3 regions of the Bacillus pretiosus genome follow, and region 1 is predicted to be linked to each of the others. Evidence: predicted binding sites of a transcription regulator. Region 1 holds the regulator's gene; each other region holds the start of a gene.
What was found. The regulator LexA, encoded in region 1, represses DNA repair genes until DNA is damaged. The targets are predictions, from matches to a motif close to CGAACATATGTTCG.

Region 1 (7,667 bases):
CGTCGTTATGAATAATTATCGCGCAAGTGGCGGAGGGAACTTCTTTATGTTTCAAAATAAGCCCGTAATAAAAGACATACCAACAGATATGTCTGAACTTATCGCTAACTATATATTGAAGCACAAAAAGATAGAAGCAACAGTCAATAACAACTGGAAAGTTATTAAATAACGGATATAATAAATAAAAAAGATGGGCTTCGCCCATCTTTTAGTTTAATTTTGCATTATCTTGCTTTTTTAAAGCTTTTAATTTCGCCGGTGTAACATCAGTACCTTCTTCGTTAACAACTTTAATTCCTTTAAGTTCGTTTAACATATTTTGACGAAATCCTTTTAAATATTGTTCACGTAGCGATTGGCGCTCACGTTGTTCTTCTTCAGTTAAACCTTCAGCTTTTGCTTTTTTCGCTAAGAAGTTAATGCGTTCAATGAGTTCGTGACTTTGCATCTCGAATCCCCCTTTTACTCAAAACTGATTATTATCATACAATAGTTAGTCCTCTTTATCAAGCAATTGCTTTGTATATTCTACATATCTTCGATGTACAGTTGCTTTTGAAACATCATGACCAAAACCACGAAGTGTTGCTGCAATTTCTTCAAAAGTTAATTCATTCCGGCGTAAACGTACAATTTCCTCAATTGGCACTTCTTTTTTCTCACGTCCTATACTTAAATGACGATTTTTCAAATTATTCTCTGGACGAAATCCTTTCTCTACCGCTCTTTGCATGCCACGTTTAATTTTTAAATTGTGGATCTTTCTTTGATACTCTTCAACAATCCCAATTATATCTAGTACCATCGAATCAGAGTCAGAGAGTTCTAATTCTCCATTATGCGTATGCGTATATACTTTTATTCCCTCTTTATGTAAACAGTGCATTAATGCAATCTTTGCATTCCCTCTACCAAGGCGCGTTTCATCTTGTATGAGAAGTACATCAACTTGTTCATCGCGAATTGTATCTAGCACTTCTAATATGCCATCACGTTCAATTGTATAACCACTAGCCTGCTCCTCAATCACCTTTACAACATTCATTTGATAGCGCTCAGCTAAATGCAATAATTCATCTTTTTGACGCAATAATGATGTTTCCTGTTCTTCTTTTGTTGTGCTCACACGTGCATAAATAATTGCATTCATATTGAACCCTTCTTTCTCACTATATTTTCCTTATAGTGTATCATAAATTCGTCTTTCGTTCGAACTTATGTTTGTAGAATGTTTTTTCGCATGTTATACTTATTAATAAGAAAAATGAAAGAAAACGAGGTGTTAGAAAACATGGAAAAGTTAACGAAACGCCAGCAAGACATTCTCGACTTTATTAAGCTAAAAGTACAAGAAAAAGGATATCCACCTTCCGTACGTGAAATCGGTCAAGCAGTCGGCCTCGCTTCTAGTTCTACAGTGCACGGACATTTATCACGACTAGAAGAAAAAGGATATATTCGACGCGATCCAACAAAACCACGAGCAATTGAAATTTTAGGTGACAACCGAATGGATACAGAGACACAATCTGTTATTCAAGTTCCAATTGTCGGAAAAGTTACTGCTGGATTACCTATTACAGCAGTTGAAAGTGTAGAAGATCATTTCCCACTTCCAGCTAGCATTGTTGCTGGAGCAGACCAAGTATTTATGTTACGTATTTCCGGAGATAGTATGATTGAAGCTGGTATTTTCGATGGAGATTTAGTTGTTGTTCGCCAACAACAGTCTGCATACAACGGTGAAATTGTAGTCGCTTTAACAGAAGATAACGAAGCAACTGTAAAACGTTTCTATAAAGAAAAAGACCATTTCCGTCTACAACCGGAAAACTCTTCATTAGAACCTATCATTTTAAAACAAGTGTCAGTTATTGGAAAAGTAATTGGCGTATATCGTGATTTACATTAAGAATAATAAAAGAAGATAATTACCTTATTTATATACGGTAATTATCTTCTTTTTTTGTATTTTGATAGATTTTCATACATTTTATTTCTTATGAACGAGTTTCAATCGTCACATCGCCAGCAGCTGTTTTACCACTAATCTTTTTACTACCATTGCCAATTGTTATATTTTTATTTTCTTCATTAAAAATCATTACTTCGCCAGCAGCACTTTGCCCAGTTATAACTGCATCTTGTGGTTTTTCTAATAAAGTAATATCTACATCCCCAGCGGTTGAACTTGCCTCTACATCATATTTAGGATCATGATCCATAATATGCACTTCCCCGCTAGCCGACTTCGCAGTTACTTTTCCTATTACCTTCTTAAAGCTCACCTCACCAGCTTTTGAAGATCCTTCCACACTTTTTGCTGTGACATTTTTCAAATCTACTTCTCCAGCGAGTGTCCCAACACTTACACAATCACTTTTCACATCACTTATTTCTATTTGTCCAGCTGATGAATTTATTTTTATCTCTTGGTATGAACGTTCAGGCACAAGGAGAGTTATTGTAGACGTTTGAAATCTAAAATCGTAAAAAGAAAAATCAAATGAAGCACCTTTTTCTCTTTCCCCAATAATTTTTAATGTGTCACCATCTTCGGCAATACGAACCTCGTGTTTACGTACATCTCCTGATTGCTTTACATAAAAAGAAGAGTCGGGAGATTTTTGGACAACAATATCCCCAGCATCTAACTTAACTTCTATATTTTTTAGTGTTTCGTTTTTAATTACGTCTTCTTTATTTCCTTCTTCTGCAGTTTGCACTGCTTTTTCATATGTTTGTGAAATCCCTATTACTCCAATAATGATACAAGCGATAGCTACTAACAATATTTTCTTCATCATCTACTCCCCTTTTATCATTTTGAAGTTCCATATTACATAACGTACGCATAACTTTTTAAACCACTTCGTACTATAATAAGCGATAATACATAACAACAAACCTACTCCAACAAACGTTATACTAACGAATAAATCCAACCATATAAAAGTACCCATAAATACTTTTCCAATAACGAAAAATGGTGTCACTACACTAGCAATTCCACCGAGCCAGAAGGAAAATATAAAAGCAATAATTGCAACTAACGGGCCTAACACAATAATAAAATTAAACAAACTAAGTCCAATCGCTGCCATAACAGCCCTTGTTATATTGGTAGTTGATGGGTCCTTTTTCATTTCGTCAAAGCGATACAAAGCAAGTAAGTCTTTTGCAATTACTTTCGGAGAGCCAAGGCCCTTTATTATTTCCGATTCAGTTTTTCCTTTTTCTATTCCAAACTGAAAATGCTCTTCATAATCAAATAAAATATCTTTCCTCTCTTCTTCCGGTAACTTTCTAAGATGACTTGATAATTCTTTAAGAAACTGTTCTTTACTCATCCCATTCCACCCCTTCAATAATTTCTTGTACGCCTTTTGCAAAATCACGCCACTCCGTTACTAACAAATTCAGTTGCGTTTCCCCTTGCTCAGTTAGTTGATAATATTTACGAGGCGGTCCCTCTGTAGATTCTTTTAAATACGTTTGAAAATATCCTTCTTTCGTTAAACGACGTAATAAAGGATACACTGACCCTTCCGATATTAAAAATTTATTTGAGATTTGCTGAACAAGTTCATAGCCGTAACAATCTTTACGTTTCACAAGTGCTAAAACACACAGTTCTAACACGCCTTTTTTAAACTGAACGTTCAAGGTCAATCCCCCTTTCTCATTTCAGTACTATTCAATACACGGTACCCGTTATATCCATAATATACCACTTAGTATTATTCATTGCAAGGTACTATATTTTTCAATACTTAATTTTCGAATTAAATACATCCACACCATATTTCAACTTCCACATTTTCATTCATAGCTAGCACGCATTTTAAATAATCCACATGACTTTTTTCGAGCACTTTGCGGGCACCCATCTAATTCATTTCACAAGCCTTTATATTTGCCCACAAATAAAAAAAAGCCCTGATACCGTAGTATCAAGGCTTTTTTCTCTCTTAGTATAGAGACATATATTGATCGCGTTCCCATTGGTGAACTTGCGTGCGGAAGATGTCCCACTCAATCTCTTTTGCTTCGATGAAGTGCTCAAGTAAATGTTCTCCTAGTGCACCGCATACTACTTCATTAGATTGTAATGTAACTAATGCTTGCGCTAATGTTGCTGGTAAGTCAACGATACCTGCTTCTTCGCGCTCTTCTTTTGTCATTACATAGATGTTACGGTCTACTGCAGCTGGTGGAGTTAATTTGTTTTTAATTCCATCAAGACCTGCTGCTAATAATGTAGCCATTACTAAATACGGGTTTGCAGCTGGGTCAACACTACGTACTTCTACGCGTGTACTAATACCACGAGATGCAGGGATACGTACTAATGGGCTACGGTTTTGTGCAGACCATGCTACGTAACAAGGAGCTTCGTATCCAGGTACTAAACGCTTGTAAGAGTTTACAGTTGGATTTGCTACCGCTGTAAATGCTGGTGCATGTTTTAAAATACCTGCGATGAAGTGACGAGCATCATCACTTAATTGTAAGTCACCGTTTTGATCGAAGAATACGTTCTCACCATTTTTGAATAGTGATAAGTTACAGTGCATACCTGAACCGTTCACACCATATAATGGTTTTGGCATAAATGTTGCGTGTAAACCGTGTTTACGAGCAATTGTTTTTACAACAAGTTTGAATGTTTGAATGTCATCACATGAGCGAATTGCATTTGCATATTTAAAGTCAATTTCGTGTTGCCCTGGAGCAACCTCATGGTGAGACGCTTCAATTTCAAAGCCCATTTCTTCAAGTTCAAGAACGATATCACGACGACAGTTTTCCCCTAGATCCATCGGCGCAAGGTCGAAGTATCCACCGTTATCGTTTAATTCTAATGTTGGATTTCCTTTTTCATCTACTTTAAATAGGAAGAATTCTGGCTCTGGTCCAAGATTGAAATCTGAGAATCCCAATGCTTCCATTTCTTTTAATACACGCTTTAAGTTGTTACGTGGATCGCCATCAAACGGAGTGCCATCTGCATTGTAAATATCACAGATTAATCGAGCTACTTTTCCTTTTTCAGCTGTCCAAGGGAAAATTACCCAAGTATCTAAATCTGGATATAAGTACATATCAGATTCTTCAATACGTACGAAACCTTCAATAGAAGATCCATCAAACATCATTTTGTTATCAAGAGCTTTTGTTAATTGGCTCACTGGAATTTCTACGTTTTTAATTACTCCTAAAAGGTCCGTAAATTGTAAGCGGATATACTTTACATTCTCTTCTTTCGCCAAACGGAAAATATCTTCTCTTGTGTACCTAGCCATTATAAATTCCTCCTTAGTCCCTCTAAACACCTTCAGAATCAGTTATCTTTAGTGAAAAAACCTTGAAATGTCACCTTGTCGCAATGAAGTCCGATTAAATCTACCTGTATGTTGTAGTTCATCTCGAAGTATTTTGCGAAGCTCAGTTTTTGAAATTTCTTTCGTTTCTTCTTTTACTTTCACTGTTTCTGTTTGATTTACTTTCATTAGTAACACTTGTTTAATACCAGCCATATTCAAGCCTTGATCTAATAAATCTTTAATCTCTAACAACTTATCTACATCGTTAAATGAAAATAATCTACGATTCCCCTTTGTACGGGTTGGAGAAACAAGATTATGCTCTTCATAGTAGCGAATTTGACGTGCAGATAATTGTGTTAAATCCATAACAATACCAATAGGAAACAGCGGGGCAGAACGTCTATCTTCTTTCATTGTTTCAGTTCCTCCTTCGCCTTAACTGCTTCTCATTTTATACCATGTTATGTTTAGTGTCAATAGATGTTAGCTTTTCTTACATGATTTTTTTATAAATTTTTTCATTCTTTTTTCTAATGAGATTAATCATTACTTTCACACGAAAAAAGCTGTCGAAATCGACAGCTTCCCCTTAAGAAATTGTTAATAATTCTTTTTCAATTAACGCATCAATTGCAGAACAAATCGCAATCTTCACATGTGAATAAGTTAATCCACCTTGCACGTAAGCAACATAAGGCGGACGAATTGGACCATCAGCTGACAATTCAATACTTGCACCTTGAATAAACGTTCCCGCAGCCATAATTACATCATCTTCATAACCCGGCATATAGTTGGCATATGGAGTGAAGTGAGAATTAATTGGAGATGCATATTGAATCGCTTGGCAGAATGCAATCATACGATCTTTATCATCAAATTGAACAGACTGAATTAAATCTGTTCTTGGTGCATTCCATGCTGGTGATGTATTCATTCCTAACTTCTCTAAAAATGCAGCTGTAAAAATCGCACCTTTTAGCGCTTGTCCCGCTACATGCGGCGCTAAGAAGAAACCTTGATACATTTCTTGCAGACTGTATAAAGATGCCCCTGCTTCCGCACCGATTCCCGGAGATGTTAAACGATATGCACACGCTTCAACATACTGTTCTTTACCAACAATGTAACCACCAGTTTTAACAATTCCACCACCAGGGTTTTTAATAAGCGAACCTGCCATTAAATCTGCACCTACATGACATGGTTCTTGCTCTTCAATAAACTCACCATAACAGTTATCTACAAACACAACAACATCAGGTTTAATTTCTTTAACGAATGCTATCATCTCTTTAATTTGAGAAATAGTAAACGATGGACGAGTAGCATAACCTTTTGAGCGCTGAATCCCAATCATCTTCGTATTACTATGAATTGCAGTCGCAACAGCTCCAAAATCAACAAGCCCCTCTTCAGTAAGCGGAACTGCATTATAACCAATATTATATTCTTTAAATGAACCTACACCTTTTCCGCGTACACCAACGATTTCTTCTAATGTATCATACGGTTTGCCAGTGATGTACAATAACTCATCTCCCGGACGTAAAACACCGAATAACGCTGTAGAAATAGCATGAGTACCTGAAATAATTTGCGGACGAACAAGACCCGCTTCCGCTCCAAATACATCCGCATACACTTTTTCTAACGTATCACGGCCAATATCATCATAACCGTAACCTGTCGTCGGAATAAAATGCGAGTCACTAATTTTATGTTTACGGAAACTTTCTAACACTCGAAACTGATTGCTTTCAATTACTTCATCCGCGCGTTTATGTACTTCTGTAATCTGGCTCTCTACTTCTTTTACGATTGGAGCAATTTTTTCTCCATTTTTCAAACGATCAAACATTTTTATTTTCTCCTTCTTCCACTAAAAATCTCTTTAATTGCACATTAAGCGATGAATGAGCAAAAATATACCCCACGCAATTATATACAAATTTATCTTCCAGAAACTCCATCTTTGTTAATAGCGTCTCCGTCTTTAATAGCGTTAACAACTTACCTTCACTCGGTGGAATTTCCACTTGATAACGATTCATTTCTTCCTTCATTTTCGTTTCTATCGCTTCTTTTATATGCAATAAATCACTTTGTTCAAAGGCACTAGTCATTAAGAAGTCACTTTTCGGAAACGGAATAAAGTTTTGATGTAATTCATCTTTTTTATTATATAACGTAATAATAGGAATATGATTAATTTCAAGTTCTGACAATAATTGTTTTACTGTTTTCTCATGCCCTACATAATTAGGATCCGCTGAATCAACTACATGTAAAATAACATCCGCTTCACCAGCTTCTTCTAATGTCGAACGAAAA
Region 2 (7,667 bases), 730 kb from region 1:
ATTCATTCCTTCTTTCAAATTGATATGAAAAAGCTTGAGAGCTATGAGCGTGCGAAGTTGAAGCGTGGTATTCGTATTAAATCAAAAGAAGGTTTTGTGAAGACGATTGAAAAAATGAAGCAATACGCAGTGCAAAATAAGAAAAAAAGCAGCTCATGGTGAGCTGCTTTTTTTACTTGTTTTTATCTAAAATTTGTTTTGCGATTTCATCAATTAGCATATCTTTTCCGATTGGATTGAAAGCTTTCGTATTGAAGATTTCATTTGATACTTCATATACGTGATTGTTTTTAACTGCTTTATTGTCTTTCCAAACGGCACTGTTTTTGTAGTCTTCGTAAACTTTATCAGCTTCGCCGCCAAAGTTTACAATAAACATTTGATCAGGTTGGAATGCAACAAGACCTTCTAACGATACTTGTGCCATCGTTTGTTTTAAATCTGTACCTTTTGTTGCTGGAAGTTTTAAGTCATTAAAGATGATGTCACCGTATCCGAAGCTACCGTATACACGGAAGTTTTGTGGTGTAACTGCGACGAACATAAAGTTCTCATCTTTTGTTTTTTCTTTAATTTTTTTAGAAAAAGAGTCTGCTTTTTTATCGTAGTCTGCAATCCATTTGTCTGCTTTCTTTTCTTCGTCAAATAGTTTACCTACTTCTTTAAACTTACCGCGCCAGTCTTCTAAGTTTGTTTCTAAAACAACTGTTGGTGCAACCTTTTCTAATTGATCATAGATCTTCAATTGACGATTATTTAAAATAATTAAGTCTGGTTTTAATGCAGTAACAGCTTCTAGATCAACTTTAGGTGCCCAGTACCACCCTACTGCTTTTACTCCGTCTAATTTTTCTGTTAAATGATTTTGGATTTTATCTTTATATGTGTTTGCTGTACCAACAGGTTTGTGTCCAAGAAGTAATAATTCTTCTGTTGATCCAGACAGGTCAACAATTCTCTTTGGATTTACTGGAATTGTAGCCTCCCCTTTAGTGTGTTTTACAACTTTTGTTTTCAGTTGTTCTTTCGCTTTCGATTCTTCTTTTTGAGAAGAACAGCCAACGATAGAAAGAACAACTAGCATAATAGTAAATAAAATAAATAGCTTCTGTTTCATCCTGATGTAACCCCTTTAATTAATATTGATAATCATTATCGGCTTCTGTATATTAAGGTGCTTCATACTTTCTGTCAATGGAAAATAACAGAAGTTTCAAATAGGGAACATTTGTTGGGGTAGTCTCGCTTTTCTATCATTAAATATGTTAAAATGGAATACATGATTTAAGAGGGAGAGATCGTATTTTGTTTGAATATGTTACAGGTTACGTGGAGTATGTAGGACCGGAATATGTCGTAATTGACCATAATGGAATTGGTTATCAAATTTTCACACCAAATCCGTATGTATTTCAAAGAAATAAGCAAGAAATCCGTGTCTATACATATCATTATGTGAGAGAAGATATTATGGCACTTTACGGGTTTAAAACACGTGAAGAGCGTTTATTATTTACAAAGTTGTTAGGTGTGTCTGGTATTGGACCAAAAGGCGCTCTTGCAATTTTAGCGTCTGGTCAAACAGGACAGGTCGTTCAAGCGATTGAACACGAAGACGAGAAGTTTTTAGTGAAGTTCCCGGGCGTCGGAAAGAAAACAGCACGCCAAATGATTTTAGATTTAAAAGGAAAACTAGCTGATGTCGTGCCAGATGCATTTGTTGATTTATTCTCAGACACAGAACGTTTTGATGAGAAGAAAGGTTCATCAGTTGAGCTTGATGAGGCGCTGGAAGCTCTGCGCGCACTTGGATACGCAGAACGAGAAGTTTCTCGCGTTGTACCAGAGTTATTAAAAGAATCATTAACGACGGATCAGTATATTAAAAAGGCACTTAGTCTTTTACTAAATGGTAAGAGGTGAGTATAATGGACGAACGTCTCCTTTCAGGGGAATCTGCATATGAAGATTCGGATTTAGAATATTCATTACGGCCACAGACGCTCCGTCAGTATATTGGCCAAGATAAAGCGAAACATAATTTAGAAGTGTTTATTGAAGCAGCGAAAATGCGTGAAGAAACGTTAGATCATGTGCTTCTATATGGACCACCAGGACTTGGTAAAACGACGCTTGCCAATATTATTGCCAATGAAATGTGCGTAAATGTTAGAACAACTTCAGGTCCAGCAATTGAAAGGCCGGGAGATTTAGCAGCTGTATTAACAGCACTTCAGCCGGGTGATGTATTATTTATTGATGAAATTCATCGTTTGCATAGGTCAATTGAAGAAGTGTTATATCCTGCGATGGAAGATTTTTGCCTTGATATCGTAATTGGAAAAGGGCCATCAGCACGGTCTGTACGTTTAGATTTACCGCCATTTACATTAGTTGGAGCAACGACCCGTGCGGGGGCATTATCAGCGCCGCTTCGTGACCGTTTCGGTGTACTTTCAAGATTAGAGTATTACACAGTAGATCAGCTTTCTGAGATTGTTGAACGTACAGCAGAAGTATTCGAAGTTGAAATTGATTCGTTAGCCGCACTAGAAATTGCAAGACGTGCTCGTGGTACACCTCGTATTGCGAATCGTTTATTACGACGTGTACGAGATTTCGCACAAGTTCGTGGTAACGGAACGGTTACGATGGAAATTACACAAATGGCGTTAGAACTACTGCAAGTAGATAAATTAGGTCTAGATCATATCGATCATAAATTACTGCTTGGTATTATTGAGAAATTCCGTGGTGGCCCAGTCGGGTTAGAAACGGTTTCGGCAACGATTGGAGAAGAATCTCATACGATTGAAGATGTATATGAGCCATATTTATTACAAATTGGCTTTTTACAACGAACGCCAAGAGGCCGAATCGTAACGCCGCTTGCATATGAGCATTTCGGAATGGAGATGCCAAAAGTATGACGGAGATGCCAAAGCTGCTTATTACAGCTGGTATTTTGCTCATTGTTGTTGGATTAGCTTGGAAGTTCATAGGAAGGCTTCCAGGCGATATTTTTGTGAAAAAAGGTAACGTTACCTTTTATTTTCCTATCATTACATGTATTGTGTTAAGTATTGTATTATCTTTTATTATGTATATAATAAATCGATTTAAATAAGAAATAGGTGGATATAGTTATGGATATTAATCTGTTTGATTTTCATTTACCAGAAGAACTTATTGCACAAATCCCATTAGAAGATCGTGAAACATCAAGATTAATGGTGTTAGATCGTGAAACGGGCGATATTGAGCATAAACATTTTACAGACATTCTTTCTTACTTACATGAGGGGGATTGCTTAGTTTTAAATGAAACGAAAGTTATGCCTGCTCGTTTGCACGGTGTGAAAGAAGATACAGGCGCGCACATTGAAGTACTTCTTCTAAAACAAGAAGAAGGCGATAAGTGGGAAACGCTTGTTAAGCCAGCGAAACGTGTAAAAGAAGGAACTGTTATCTCTTTTGGCGAAGGGAAATTAAAAGCAACTTGCATAGGAACTGCAGATCAAGGTGGACGTCATCTTGAATTTTCATATGACGGCATCTTCTATGAAATTTTAGATGAACTTGGGGAAATGCCACTTCCTCCATATATTAAAGAGACGCTAGAAGATCGCGATCGCTATCAAACAGTATATGCGAAAGAAATCGGTTCAGCAGCAGCGCCGACTGCGGGACTTCACTTTACAGAAGAGTTACTGGAGAAGTTAAAACAAAAAGGCGTCGGGTTAGCTTTCATTACACTTCACGTAGGACTTGGAACATTTAGACCAGTTTCTGCAGATACGATTGAAGAACACCATATGCACGCAGAATATTACCATATGTCTGAAGAGACAGCTGCGTTATTAAATCGCGTGAAAGAGAATGGTGGACGTATTATTACGGTAGGTACGACTTCAACTCGTACGTTAGAAACAATTGCGACAGATCATAACGGTAAGCTTTGTGCTGCTTCTGGATGGACAGACATTTTTATGTACCCAGGTTATGAATTTAAAGCAATTGATGGTTTAATTACAAACTTCCATTTACCGAAATCAACATTAATCATGCTTGTAAGTGCATTTGCAAATAGAGATAATGTACTTCATGCTTATAATGAAGCAGTAAAAGAAAAATATCGTTTCTTTAGCTTCGGTGATGCAATGTTCGTTGCATCTCACGCTAAAATGGGAAACAAATAAAAGGAGTAAATTATGACAGCAATTCGTTATGAATTTATTAAAACTTGTAAACAAACAGGTGCCCGTTTAGGACGTGTACATACGCCGCACGGTTCATTTGATACACCAACATTTATGCCAGTTGGTACACTTGCAACAGTTAAGACAATGTCACCAGAAGAATTAAAAGCAATGGATTCTGGCATTATTTTAAGTAATACGTATCATTTATGGCTACGCCCAGGTCACGAAATTATTCGTGAAGCAGGTGGTTTACATAAATTTATGAACTGGGATCGTGCGATCTTAACGGACTCTGGTGGTTTCCAAGTATTCAGTTTAAGTGACTTCCGTCGTATTGAAGAGGAAGGCGTTCACTTCCGTAACCACTTAAATGGAGATAAATTATTCTTATCACCAGAAAAAGCGATGGAAATTCAAAATGCATTAGGATCGGATATTATGATGGCATTTGATGAGTGTCCACCTTTCCCGGCTACTTTTGAATATATGAAGAAATCTGTAGAACGTACAAGCCGCTGGGCAGAACGTTGTTTAAAAGCGCATGAACGTCCACAAGATCAAGGTTTATTCGGTATTGTACAAGGCGGAGAGTTCGAAGAGCTTCGTCGTCAAAGTGCAAAAGACCTTGTTTCAATGGACTTCCCTGGTTACGCTGTAGGTGGTTTATCTGTAGGTGAACCGAAAGATATTATGAACCGTGTACTTGAGTTTACAACACCACTTCTTCCAGATAATAAGCCACGTTACTTAATGGGAGTAGGTTCTCCTGACTCGTTAATCGATGGTGCAATTCGTGGTATTGATATGTTTGACTGCGTACTTCCAACTCGTATCGCTCGAAATGGTACATGTATGACAAGTGAAGGCCGTCTAGTTGTAAAAAATGCGAAATTTGCAAGAGACTTCGGTCCGCTTGATCCAAATTGTGATTGCTATACATGTAAAAATTACTCTCGTGCGTACATTCGTCACTTAATGAAATGTGATGAAACGTTTGGAATTCGTTTAACGTCTTATCACAACCTTCATTTTCTGTTAAACTTAATGGAGCAGGTGAGACAAGCTATTCGTGAAGACCGTCTTGGCGATTTCCGCGAAGAATTCTTTGAACAGTATGGCTTTAATAAACCGAATGCTAAAAACTTCTAATACATAATTTAAAAGGAGGAACAAAAGATGAATCCAGGTATGATGAATATCGTTATGATCGTTGCGATGTTTGCGATTTTCTATTTCTTATTAATTCGCCCGCAACAAAAGCGTCAAAAAGCAGTTGCTCAAATGCAAAATGAGTTAGCAAAAGGTGATGCTATCGTAACAATCGGTGGTTTACACGGTACAATCGAATCAGTAGATGAGACGAAAATCGTTATTAAATCTGGTGGTTCACACTTAACTTTCGATCGTAATGCGATTCGTGAAGTTGTGAAAAACTAATGAGAAAGGCCCTGCATGAAATGTGCAGGGCCTTTTTTAGTTGTTTTGTTTTGACATATTTACCCCGAAAATACCACCGAGTGTACTCGCGCCCATTAATGCTAATTGATAAAGTAACTGGGAGTTCGATAAAGTTTGAGAGAAGCCTAAATAGTTAACTAGAAAAACAAGTATAGCGAATGTAAGACCTGTTGTGAAACCTACTAGCCAACCTTTCCCTTGTGCTTTTTTGCCGGCAGTAAATCCGGATATAAGCATAGATAAAAGAGCTAGTATAAAAATAGTAACGGCTAATGTCTCTTCAGTCATATCTGTAAACTTTAATAAAAGAGCCATAACCATGCTAATAATTGATGCAAAAATTAATAAGGTAATGATACCAAAGCCGATTGCGGTTGATAATTTTTTCGTTCCATCCATTTATACATTCCCCCTTTTTAATACAAGCATATTTTCTTTTTGCCCAAGTTAGACTAGTTTATTTTTTATAGGGGAGTCTATACGTAAAAAAGGAGATGTAGAAATGGAATGGGTATCAATCATTGGCCGGACGATGCTTTTGTATATCATCATATTAATTATTTTTCGTCTTATGGGTAAACGTGAAATTGGAGAGTTAAGTGTATTAGATTTAGTCGTATTCATTATGCTTGGGGAAATGGCTGTAGTCGCAATTGAAAATACCGATAAATCACTTTGGCACCAATTAGTTCCGATGACTTTTCTTATGTGTATACAGATTATTCTGTCAGTCATTTCATTAAAGTTTCAACGATTTCGGCATTTAATAGAAGGTGAGCCGGCTATTCTTGTAAATGCGGGGAAAATTGATGAAAAGAAGATGAGAAAGCAGCGTTATAATATAGATGATTTATTGATGCAATTAAGGGAGCAAGGAGTTGGAGATATCCGAGATGTAGAATACGCTATTTTAGAACCATCTGGGAAGTTATCTGTCTTTCAAAAACAAAAAGGTAAACAGGATACATTGCAGTTTACTCTTCCTCTTATTATTGATGGAGAAATTCAATTGAATCATTTACAAATGATTGAACATACAGACGAATGGCTCATTGGAAAATTAAAAAACTTAGGTTATAACGATATCACACAAATTTTATACTGCAGCTTTCAAAACGGACAATTTTTTGTTGATTTGAAAGAAAACTAGAGGCTTACTATATGAAATAGTAAGCCCGTTTACTTCAAAAATGAAAGTTTTCGAATGATTGGAAGTCGACTCAACTCTTCTTTTCGAATGAGTTTGAAAGTGAAGAGGAGGATAATATAAACGATTGTTGTTAAAGTGATTTCCCATAATGTTTGTACGCCGAGTGAATGAGAGAAAATTATATATTTATGAAGGTAAAAACCGAAAGCGCCTGCAATACCGATAGCAAGTCCGCCGAAAATGTAGTCTTTTGCGTAAATGGTAAATGTAATTTTCTTTAAAACAGTAGCGTAATGAAGGAATGTTACCGTCACTATATTTGCTGCAATTGCAAGGGCAACCCCCATCATTTGAAAATCTGGCCTTGAAGCTAGTACAAAAATAACGATTAATTTCACGATGGCGCCAATAAATGTATTCATCATTGCAGCTCTTGCTAAGTTTAAAGCTTGTAAAACAGAGGTAAGTGGACTTTGAAAGTAATGAAATAAAAAGCAAGGTGCAAGAAGCTGGATAAACGCTGTTGCACTATCCGATCCATACATAAGAGTTAAAATAGGAGAAGCGAATACGTATAATATAACGACTGACCACCCACCAGTAATTAATGAGATCCGAAGAGCTTGTTGGAGGCGGTGTTCCACTAATTTATGCTGTCTTTTAGCCATCGCTTCACTAATAGATGGAACGAGTGCTGTAGAAAGAGCGTATGTAATAAAGGCTGGCAGTGATAGAAGTGGGAATGCATAACCGTTTAATATACCGTATTGCTGGGTTGCGACAGAGGCAGCAACTCCGGCAATCGCTAAGCTTTGCATAACAACGATAGGTTCAAAAAAATATGAAACGGAACCGAT
Region 3 (7,667 bases), 480 kb from region 1:
AGCTTTCCAAATTCGAGATGATATTTTAGATGTGGAAGGAACCGAAGAAGAGATTGGAAAACCGATTGGTAGTGATGTTTCCAACGAAAAGAGCACATATACGACGTTATTTACTGTAGATAGAGCAAAGGATATTTTAGAAGAAACAATTGCAAAAGCAAAAGGTGCTATTGGTTCCTTGCAATTACAAGATGAATATTTACTATCTATTTGCGATTTGATTGCAAAACGTAATAACTAATATAACAGCGTTTCCATTTGTTGAGTCATTCATCATTTTATGATATAAATGTAGGAAAAGGTTTTTCTTTTCTTGTTATTGGCAAAAATATATGTAGATTACATTGCCGTTATCACTTCGTGTTAGCGGCTATTTTTTTCATCGCCTAAAGAAATATGGTTTATAATAGGATTAGGGCGCAATAGACTGGTTAATTGCAGGACAAGGTGAAAAATAAAAAAAGATAATTTCTTGTTTTGTGTAAATGTTTTTTATAATATTTGACATGTTGACAGATTATGAAATGAAAGTGAGTGATCCATGTGGATCTAACGCAAATTCAAAACCCTAGTTTTTTGAAAGATATGTCTATCGGTGAACTAGAGGGATTGAGTGAGGATATTCGTAAGTTTTTAATTGAAGAGCTCTCTCAAACAGGTGGACATATTGCACCTAATTTAGGTGTAGTAGAACTCACAATTGCTCTGCATAAATTATTTGATAGTCCGAAAGATAAATTTTTATGGGACGTAGGACATCAATCCTATGTACATAAAATTTTAACAGGACGTGCAAAGGAATTCGGTACATTAAGGCAATATCAAGGTCTATGTGGTTTCCCAAAACGTTGCGAGAGTGAGCATGATGTATGGGAAACTGGCCATAGCTCAACATCTTTATCTGCTGCAATGGGAATGGCTCTAGCACGTGATTTAAAGAAAACGAAAGAATATGTTATACCAATCATTGGAGATGGTGCTCTAACCGGCGGAATGGCTTTAGAGGCATTGAACCATATTGGACATGAAAAAACAGACATGATTGTTATTTTGAATGATAATGAAATGTCAATTGCACCAAACGTTGGTGCGCTTCATAATGTACTTGGACGTCTACGTACCGCAGGGAAATACCATTGGGTAAAAGATGAACTAGAGTATATATTAAAGAAAATCCCAGCAGTCGGTGGGAAAGTTGCTGCGACAGCAGAGAAAATAAAAGATAGTCTTAAATATTTACTAGTATCCGGTGTCTTTTTCGAAGAATTAGGCTTTACATATTTAGGTCCAGTTGATGGGCACGATTATGAAAAGTTATTCGAAACGTTGCAATATGCAAAGAAAACAAAAGGCCCAGTGCTTGTTCATGTTATTACGAAAAAAGGAAAAGGTTATAAACCAGCTGAGAGTGATGTTATTGGAACTTGGCATGGAACAGGACCTTATAAAATTGAATCAGGTGACTTCGTTAAACCGAAAGAATTTGCACCAGCATGGAGTGCTGTTGTTAGTGATACAGTACTTAAGCTAGCGAGAACGGATGAGCGTATCGTTGCAATTACACCTGCAATGCCTGTTGGATCGAAACTTGAGAAATTCCAAAAAGAATTCCCGGATCGTATGATTGATGTAGGTATTGCAGAACAGCATGCTACAACAATGGCGGCGGGTATGGCAACGCAAGGAATGAAGCCATTCTTAGCGATTTATTCAACATTTTTACAAAGAGCATATGATCAAGTTGTTCATGATATATGTCGCCAAAATTTAAACGTCTTCATCGGAATCGATCGCTCTGGTTTAGTAGGAGCAGATGGTGAAACGCATCAAGGTGTATTTGACATCTCATTCTTACGTCATTTGCCGAATATGGTACTTATGATGCCGAAAGATGAAAATGAAGGGCAACATTTAGTATATACGGCGATGCAATATGAAGATGGACCAATCGCATTACGTTATGCGCGCGGTAATGGACTTGGTGTTCATATGGATGAAGAACTAAAGGCGATTCCAATCGGTACTTGGGAAACGTTAAAAGAAGGTACACAAGCGGCTATTTTAACATTTGGTACGACAATACCAATGGCAATGGAAGCAGCTGAGCGTCTTGAAAAGGCTGGAGTTTCAGTGAAAGTAGTGAACGCTCGCTTTATTAAACCGATGGATGAAGCATATTTACATGATCTCTTAGGGAAAAATATACCGATTTTAACGATTGAAGAAGCTTGCTTAATTGGTGGTTTTGGAACGGGAGTAGTTGAATTTGCATCTGAGAACGGGTACCATAGTGCGTTAATTGAACGAATGGGTATTCCAGACCGTTTCATAGAGCACGGTAGTGTAACAAAATTATTAGAAGAAATTGGTTTAACGACAGATGCTGTTGTAGACCGTATTCATACAATGATTCCATCAAAACAAAAAAGGGCGTAACAAATGAGTGCAAAAAAAGAAAGAGTAGATGTACTATTAGTAGAGCGAGGACTTATAGAAACACGTGAGAAAGCAAAACGCGCCGTTATGGCCGGACTTGTATATGCGAATGAGATGAGACTTGATAAGCCAGGAGAGAAGATCCCACAAGATACAGAGATTACGGTGAAGGGACAAGTTATGCCGTATGTAAGCCGTGGTGGTTATAAACTTGAAAAGGCATTGGAGACATTTCACCTGGATTTACAAGATAAAGTTATGATAGATATTGGTTCATCAACTGGTGGCTTTACAGATTGTGCGCTTCAAAACGGAGCGAAATTATCTTATGCATTAGATGTAGGATACAATCAACTTGCGTGGAAATTGCGTCAAGATGAGCGTGTTGTCGTAATGGAACGGACAAACTTCCGTTACGTGACACCAGCAGACTTAGAACGTGGTTTACCGCAATTTGCTAGTATCGATGTTTCATTTATATCATTAAAGCTTATACTGCCGGTTTTAAAAACAATGCTTATGCCTAATGGGGATGTAGCAGCGTTAATTAAACCACAGTTTGAAGCTGGAAGAGAGCAAGTTGGGAAAAAAGGTATCGTTCGTGATCGAAAAGTACATGAGGCTGTCGTAGAAATGATTGTCGACTTTGCTATAAAAGAAGGATACGACGTAGAAGGTTTAACATTCTCACCAATTACGGGCGGGGATGGTAATATTGAATTTTTAATTCATCTGAAATGGCATGGTGAACGTGAGAATGGCGAAAATCATTCTCCAGTTTCTGTTGAGCAAGTAGTTACAGAGGCGCATGATGTCCTAAAGCAAAAAGGAAAAGGGGAATAACATATGTTGTTCCTCTTTTTGTTGTAATTGTATAATGATTGTAAAAACAATTGTGTACAAGCAACGAATAATAAGTTAACATAAATAAGTGAAGTATACCAATGTTTAAACTATGGTAAGAGATAGTGTGAGGTGCAAATGTATGAATAAAGGTCAGCGCCATATTAAAATCAGGGAAATTATTGCGAACAAAGAAATTGAAACACAAGATGAATTAGTTGATATTTTACGTAATGAGGGATTTAATGTAACGCAAGCAACAGTATCGCGCGATATTAAAGAACTGCACTTAGTGAAAGTGCCATTACATGATGGGCGCTATAAATATAGCTTGCCAGCAGATCAACGATTTAACCCGTTACAAAAATTAAAACGCAATCTAGTGGATTCATTTGTAAAATTAGACACGGCAGGACATATGCTTGTGCTAAAAACATTGCCTGGTAACGCTCATTCACTTGGAGCACTTATTGATCATTTAGAGTGGGATGAGATCATCGGAACCATCTGTGGTGATGATACTTGCTTAATTATTTGCCGTACACCTGAAGATACAGGTGTTGTCTCTGATCGTTTCTTAAATATGTTGTAAAAAAAAATCTTGTTTGCTTTCCTCTGTAAAGTGGAAAGTGAACAGGATTTTTTTATTGGTTAAAAATGTGAATTCTTAATTGTAATATAATATTTTCTTTGAATAAAATTAGAAAATAGGTGGATTGACCCGTAAAACGAATGTTTGGTACAATGGAGCGGTTAGAAAAGTAATTTATACATACAAACATATAGTTTGACTATTTGAATGAAGAACTGAGAAAAGCCCTTAATAGGGGATTAGTTTATAACGAGGTGAATGGGGCATTGTTATCGGAATTATCGATTAGAAACTTTGCTATTATTGAGGCATTAAATATTTCTTTTCAAAAAGGGTTAACGGTTTTAAGTGGTGAAACAGGGGCCGGAAAATCGATTATTATTGATGCGATTAGTTTACTTGTAGGTGGCCGTGGTTCAGCGGAATTTGTTCGATACGGAACAGAAAAAGCTGAGATAGAAGGGCTATTTTATGTAGAAGATGATAAGCATCCGTGTATTGAAAAGGCAGAAGAGTTGGATATAGAAATAGAAGACGGCATGATTATTTTGAAGCGTGATATCGCTGCAAACGGAAAAAGTGTATGTCGTGTAAATGGGAAACTGGTCACCCTTAGTATATTAAAGGAAATTGGAAAAACACTTGTTGATATTCATGGGCAGCACGAAACACAAGATTTAATGAATGAAGAGCGTCATATGTTTATGCTTGATCATTTTGATGGAGATCGCATTGTTAAACAATTGGGTATATATCAAAATGTATACGCTGACTATGAGAAATTAAAAAAACAGTTAAAATCGTTAAGTGAAAATGAACAACAAATGGCGCATCGCTTAGATTTAATTCAATTCCAGCATGAAGAAATCAGTAAGGCGGATTTAAAGATGGATGAAGAAATTGAATTAACTGAAGAACGATTGCAAATTTCTAATTTCGAAAAAATTTACAAAGCATTAGGCGATGCATATCGCTCATTAAGCGCTGACGGACAAGGGTTAGATAATGTACGAAGCGCAATGGGACAAATGGAGAGTATTACACATTTAGATGAAGTTTATCAAGAAAATCATGATTCAATTGCAAATAGCTACTACTTATTAGAAGAAGTTGCATATCAACTTAGAGAAAAGCTCGATATGATGGAATATGATCCGAAGCGTTTAGACGAAATTGAAACGCGTTTAAATGAAATTCGTATGCTAAAGAGAAAATATGGAAATACTGTAGAAGAGATTTTAGCGTATGCTGATAAAATTGAACAAGAAATTTTTACGATTGAAAATAAAGACGTTCATATTGAAACGACGAAGAAGCAATTAAAGGAATTAGAAAGTGTTATTCTGCAAGAAGCAACGTCGTTAAGTAATATGCGTCATGAGCTTGCAGAGCATCTTACAAATGCCATTCATCAGGAATTAAAAGAATTATATATGGAGAAAACAAAATTTGAAGTGAGAATCATGAAGAGAGAAGGAAATGCTGAAGAGCCTCTTGTTGAGGGTGCCCCGGTAAGACTTACGGCGGATGGCTACGATCATGTGGAATTTTATATTTCAACAAATCCAGGTGAGCCGCTAAAACCACTTTCAAAGGTCGCTTCTGGCGGAGAGTTATCTCGTATTATTTTAGCTTTAAAAAGCATTTTTTCTAAGCATCAAGGTGTTGCATCTGTTATTTTTGATGAAGTGGATACTGGTGTAAGTGGTCGGGTTGCACAGGCTATTGCGGAAAAAATTTATCGAGTATCAGTAAACTCGCAAGTACTTTGTATTACGCACTTACCTCAAGTAGCTTCAATGGCGGATTCACATTTATTTATTCGAAAACAAGTAGCGAATGATCGGACAATTACATCAGTTACCGTTTTAACTATGGAGGATAAAGTAACAGAAATAGCTCGAATGATTTCTGGTGTGGAAATTACAGATTTAACGACAGAACATGCGAAAGAATTACTTACGCAAGCGCATCATTTTAAACAGACAGCAGAGGCTATCCAGTAATGGATAGCTTTTTTTCTCAAATAATGATTTCTTAATTCTTCCGGTTATAAATAAAGCACTGCAAGGAGAGATTAAAAAGTGAAGCCAAGAGGCTGAATGTGGGGTAGGAGCGAGGAGAGTGAACAAATTGAGATTAGAAAGATTTCGCAAAATAATAGGTCTTTGTCTCCTTGTTTCTTTAGTTTTTATTGGGTGTTTTAAACCGCTTCGGACGTTTATTTCATCCCCGAAGCAACTTGTTGTTTTTGAAGGGCAACAATCAGAAATAGCTTCATTACCAGTTTTTCACGCTTCATCTACAGATCGTCATGTGTTTACAGTAAGTTCCAATGAACAAAAACAAGGACTTATGGTAAATCCTCATCAAAATGGTGAAGCAGATATGGTGTTTCAGCTTGCTGGTTTTCCAGTGAAAAAAGTAAATGTGAAAGTATTGAAAGATTTTAAAGTTATTCCAGGTGGACAATCAATTGGTGTGAAGTTAAATACAAAAGGGGTACTTGTTGTAGGCCATCATTTAATTCAAACTGAAAAAGGGAAAGTATCTCCTGGTGAAACAGCTGGTGTGCAAATTGGAGATATGATTACTGAAATTAATGGTAAAACAATTGAAAGAATGAGTGATGTAGCACCATTTATTCATAATAGTGGTGAAACAGGTGAACCGCTTAATCTTGTTTTGTTAAGAGATGGAAAACATATCCGCACTAAGTTAACACCACAAAAAGACAGTGGAGAATCGTCTTATCGTATTGGTTTATATATTCGTGATTCGGCAGCTGGAATCGGAACAATGACATTTGTTCATCCTGATTCTATGAAATATGGGGCACTTGGTCATGTCATTTCTGATAACGATACGAAAAAGCCGATTCAAGTCGAAGATGGACAAATTATGCGTTCGACAGTTACATCAATTGAAAGAGGTAGTCATGGGAATCCAGGAGAGAAATTAGCGAGGTTCTCACCAGATCGTGAAGTGATTGGTAATATTACAATAAATAGTCCATTTGGTATATTCGGGAAATTGAATACAAATATACCAAATGGTGTAATGGATAAAGCGATGCCTATTGCACTATCTCATCAAGTAAAAGAGGGACCGGCAAAAATATTAACAGTTATTGATAAAGATAAAGTGGAAGCGTTTGATATTGAAGTTGTAAGTACAGTACCGCAAAAGTTTCCAGCTACAAAAGGCATGGTAATAAAAGTAACAGACAAACGTTTATTAGCGAAAACGGGTGGTATCGTACAAGGCATGAGCGGAAGTCCAATTGTACAAAACGGGAAAGTAATTGGTGCTGTTACACATGTATTTGTAAATGATCCAACGTCAGGATATGGTGTTCATATTGAATGGATGTTACATGAGGCTGGAATTAACATTTATGAACAAGAAAGAAAAGCGAGCTAATTATTAATTAGCTCGCTTTTCTTTTGAAAAATTCGTTGAAATTTTGTAAAAGCTCCGCAAGAGGTGTTTTTTGTTGTAAAATAAAAGAAAAGGGTTGAACGTTTCGTTGTATTTCTATGATGGAATGTGTTGCGAAAGGGAATAAATGAACGATAAACATATTTTTTTGTGATTTTATCGGAAAGTAACAAACTTTAAAAGGGAATTTTCACACAATTGTCGAACAATTCATGTAGCCTAGAAGGATACACATGTCGGAGAATCGATTCGGTAAGGGAGGAAAAGCTGTGGAGAAAATTAAAGTCTGTCTTGTAGATGATAATAAAGAATTAGTATCAATGCTAGAGAGTTACGTAGCTGCTCAAGATGATAT

Region 2: ruvA (Holliday junction DNA helicase RuvA) is a predicted target of LexA. The motif match lies at 1,222-1,235, and genes of this name have one in related genera.
Region 3: recN (DNA repair protein RecN) is a predicted target of LexA. The motif match lies at 4,005-4,018, and genes of this name have one in related genera.

Annotation. Positions count from the first base shown of each region.
Region 1 is NZ_CM129593.1:3,543,708-3,551,374, forward strand. Features, by position in the region: gene ACU8YW_RS18100 (bifunctional metallophosphatase/5'-nucleotidase) at 1-172, shown strand, start outside; gene ACU8YW_RS18105 (DUF896 domain-containing protein) at 212-451, opposite strand; gene ACU8YW_RS18110 (YneB family resolvase-like protein) at 497-1,153, opposite strand; gene lexA (transcriptional repressor LexA) at 1,295-1,915, shown strand; gene ACU8YW_RS18120 (DUF4097 family beta strand repeat-containing protein) at 2,004-2,810, opposite strand; gene ACU8YW_RS18125 (DUF1700 domain-containing protein) at 2,811-3,353, opposite strand; gene ACU8YW_RS18130 (PadR family transcriptional regulator) at 3,346-3,669, opposite strand; gene glnA (type I glutamate--ammonia ligase) at 3,975-5,309, opposite strand; gene glnR (transcriptional repressor GlnR) at 5,358-5,747, opposite strand; gene ACU8YW_RS18145 (methionine gamma-lyase family protein) at 5,923-7,194, opposite strand; gene hflX (GTPase HflX) at 7,187-7,667, opposite strand, start outside.
Region 2 is NZ_CM129593.1:4,277,460-4,285,126, reverse strand. Features, by position in the region: gene ACU8YW_RS22065 (BofC C-terminal domain-containing protein) at 1-162, shown strand, start outside; gene ACU8YW_RS22060 (iron-hydroxamate ABC transporter substrate-binding protein) at 173-1,117, opposite strand; gene ruvA (Holliday junction DNA helicase RuvA) at 1,306-1,923, shown strand; gene ruvB (Holliday junction branch migration DNA helicase RuvB) at 1,929-2,930, shown strand; gene ACU8YW_RS22045 (DUF2905 domain-containing protein) at 2,927-3,127, shown strand; gene queA (tRNA preQ1(34) S-adenosylmethionine ribosyltransferase-isomerase QueA) at 3,147-4,199, shown strand; gene tgt (tRNA guanosine(34) transglycosylase Tgt) at 4,212-5,351, shown strand; gene yajC (preprotein translocase subunit YajC) at 5,379-5,639, shown strand; gene ACU8YW_RS22025 (TIGR04086 family membrane protein) at 5,676-6,059, opposite strand; gene ACU8YW_RS22020 (DUF421 domain-containing protein) at 6,163-6,810, shown strand; gene spoVB (stage V sporulation protein B) at 6,840-7,667, opposite strand, start outside.
Region 3 is NZ_CM129593.1:4,021,424-4,029,090, reverse strand. Features, by position in the region: gene ispA ((2E,6E)-farnesyl diphosphate synthase) at 1-241, shown strand, start outside; gene dxs (1-deoxy-D-xylulose-5-phosphate synthase) at 544-2,436, shown strand; gene ACU8YW_RS20565 (TlyA family RNA methyltransferase) at 2,440-3,279, shown strand; gene argR (arginine repressor ArgR) at 3,422-3,871, shown strand; gene recN (DNA repair protein RecN) at 4,138-5,877, shown strand; gene spoIVB (SpoIVB peptidase) at 5,996-7,294, shown strand; gene spo0A (sporulation transcription factor Spo0A) at 7,582-7,667, shown strand, end outside.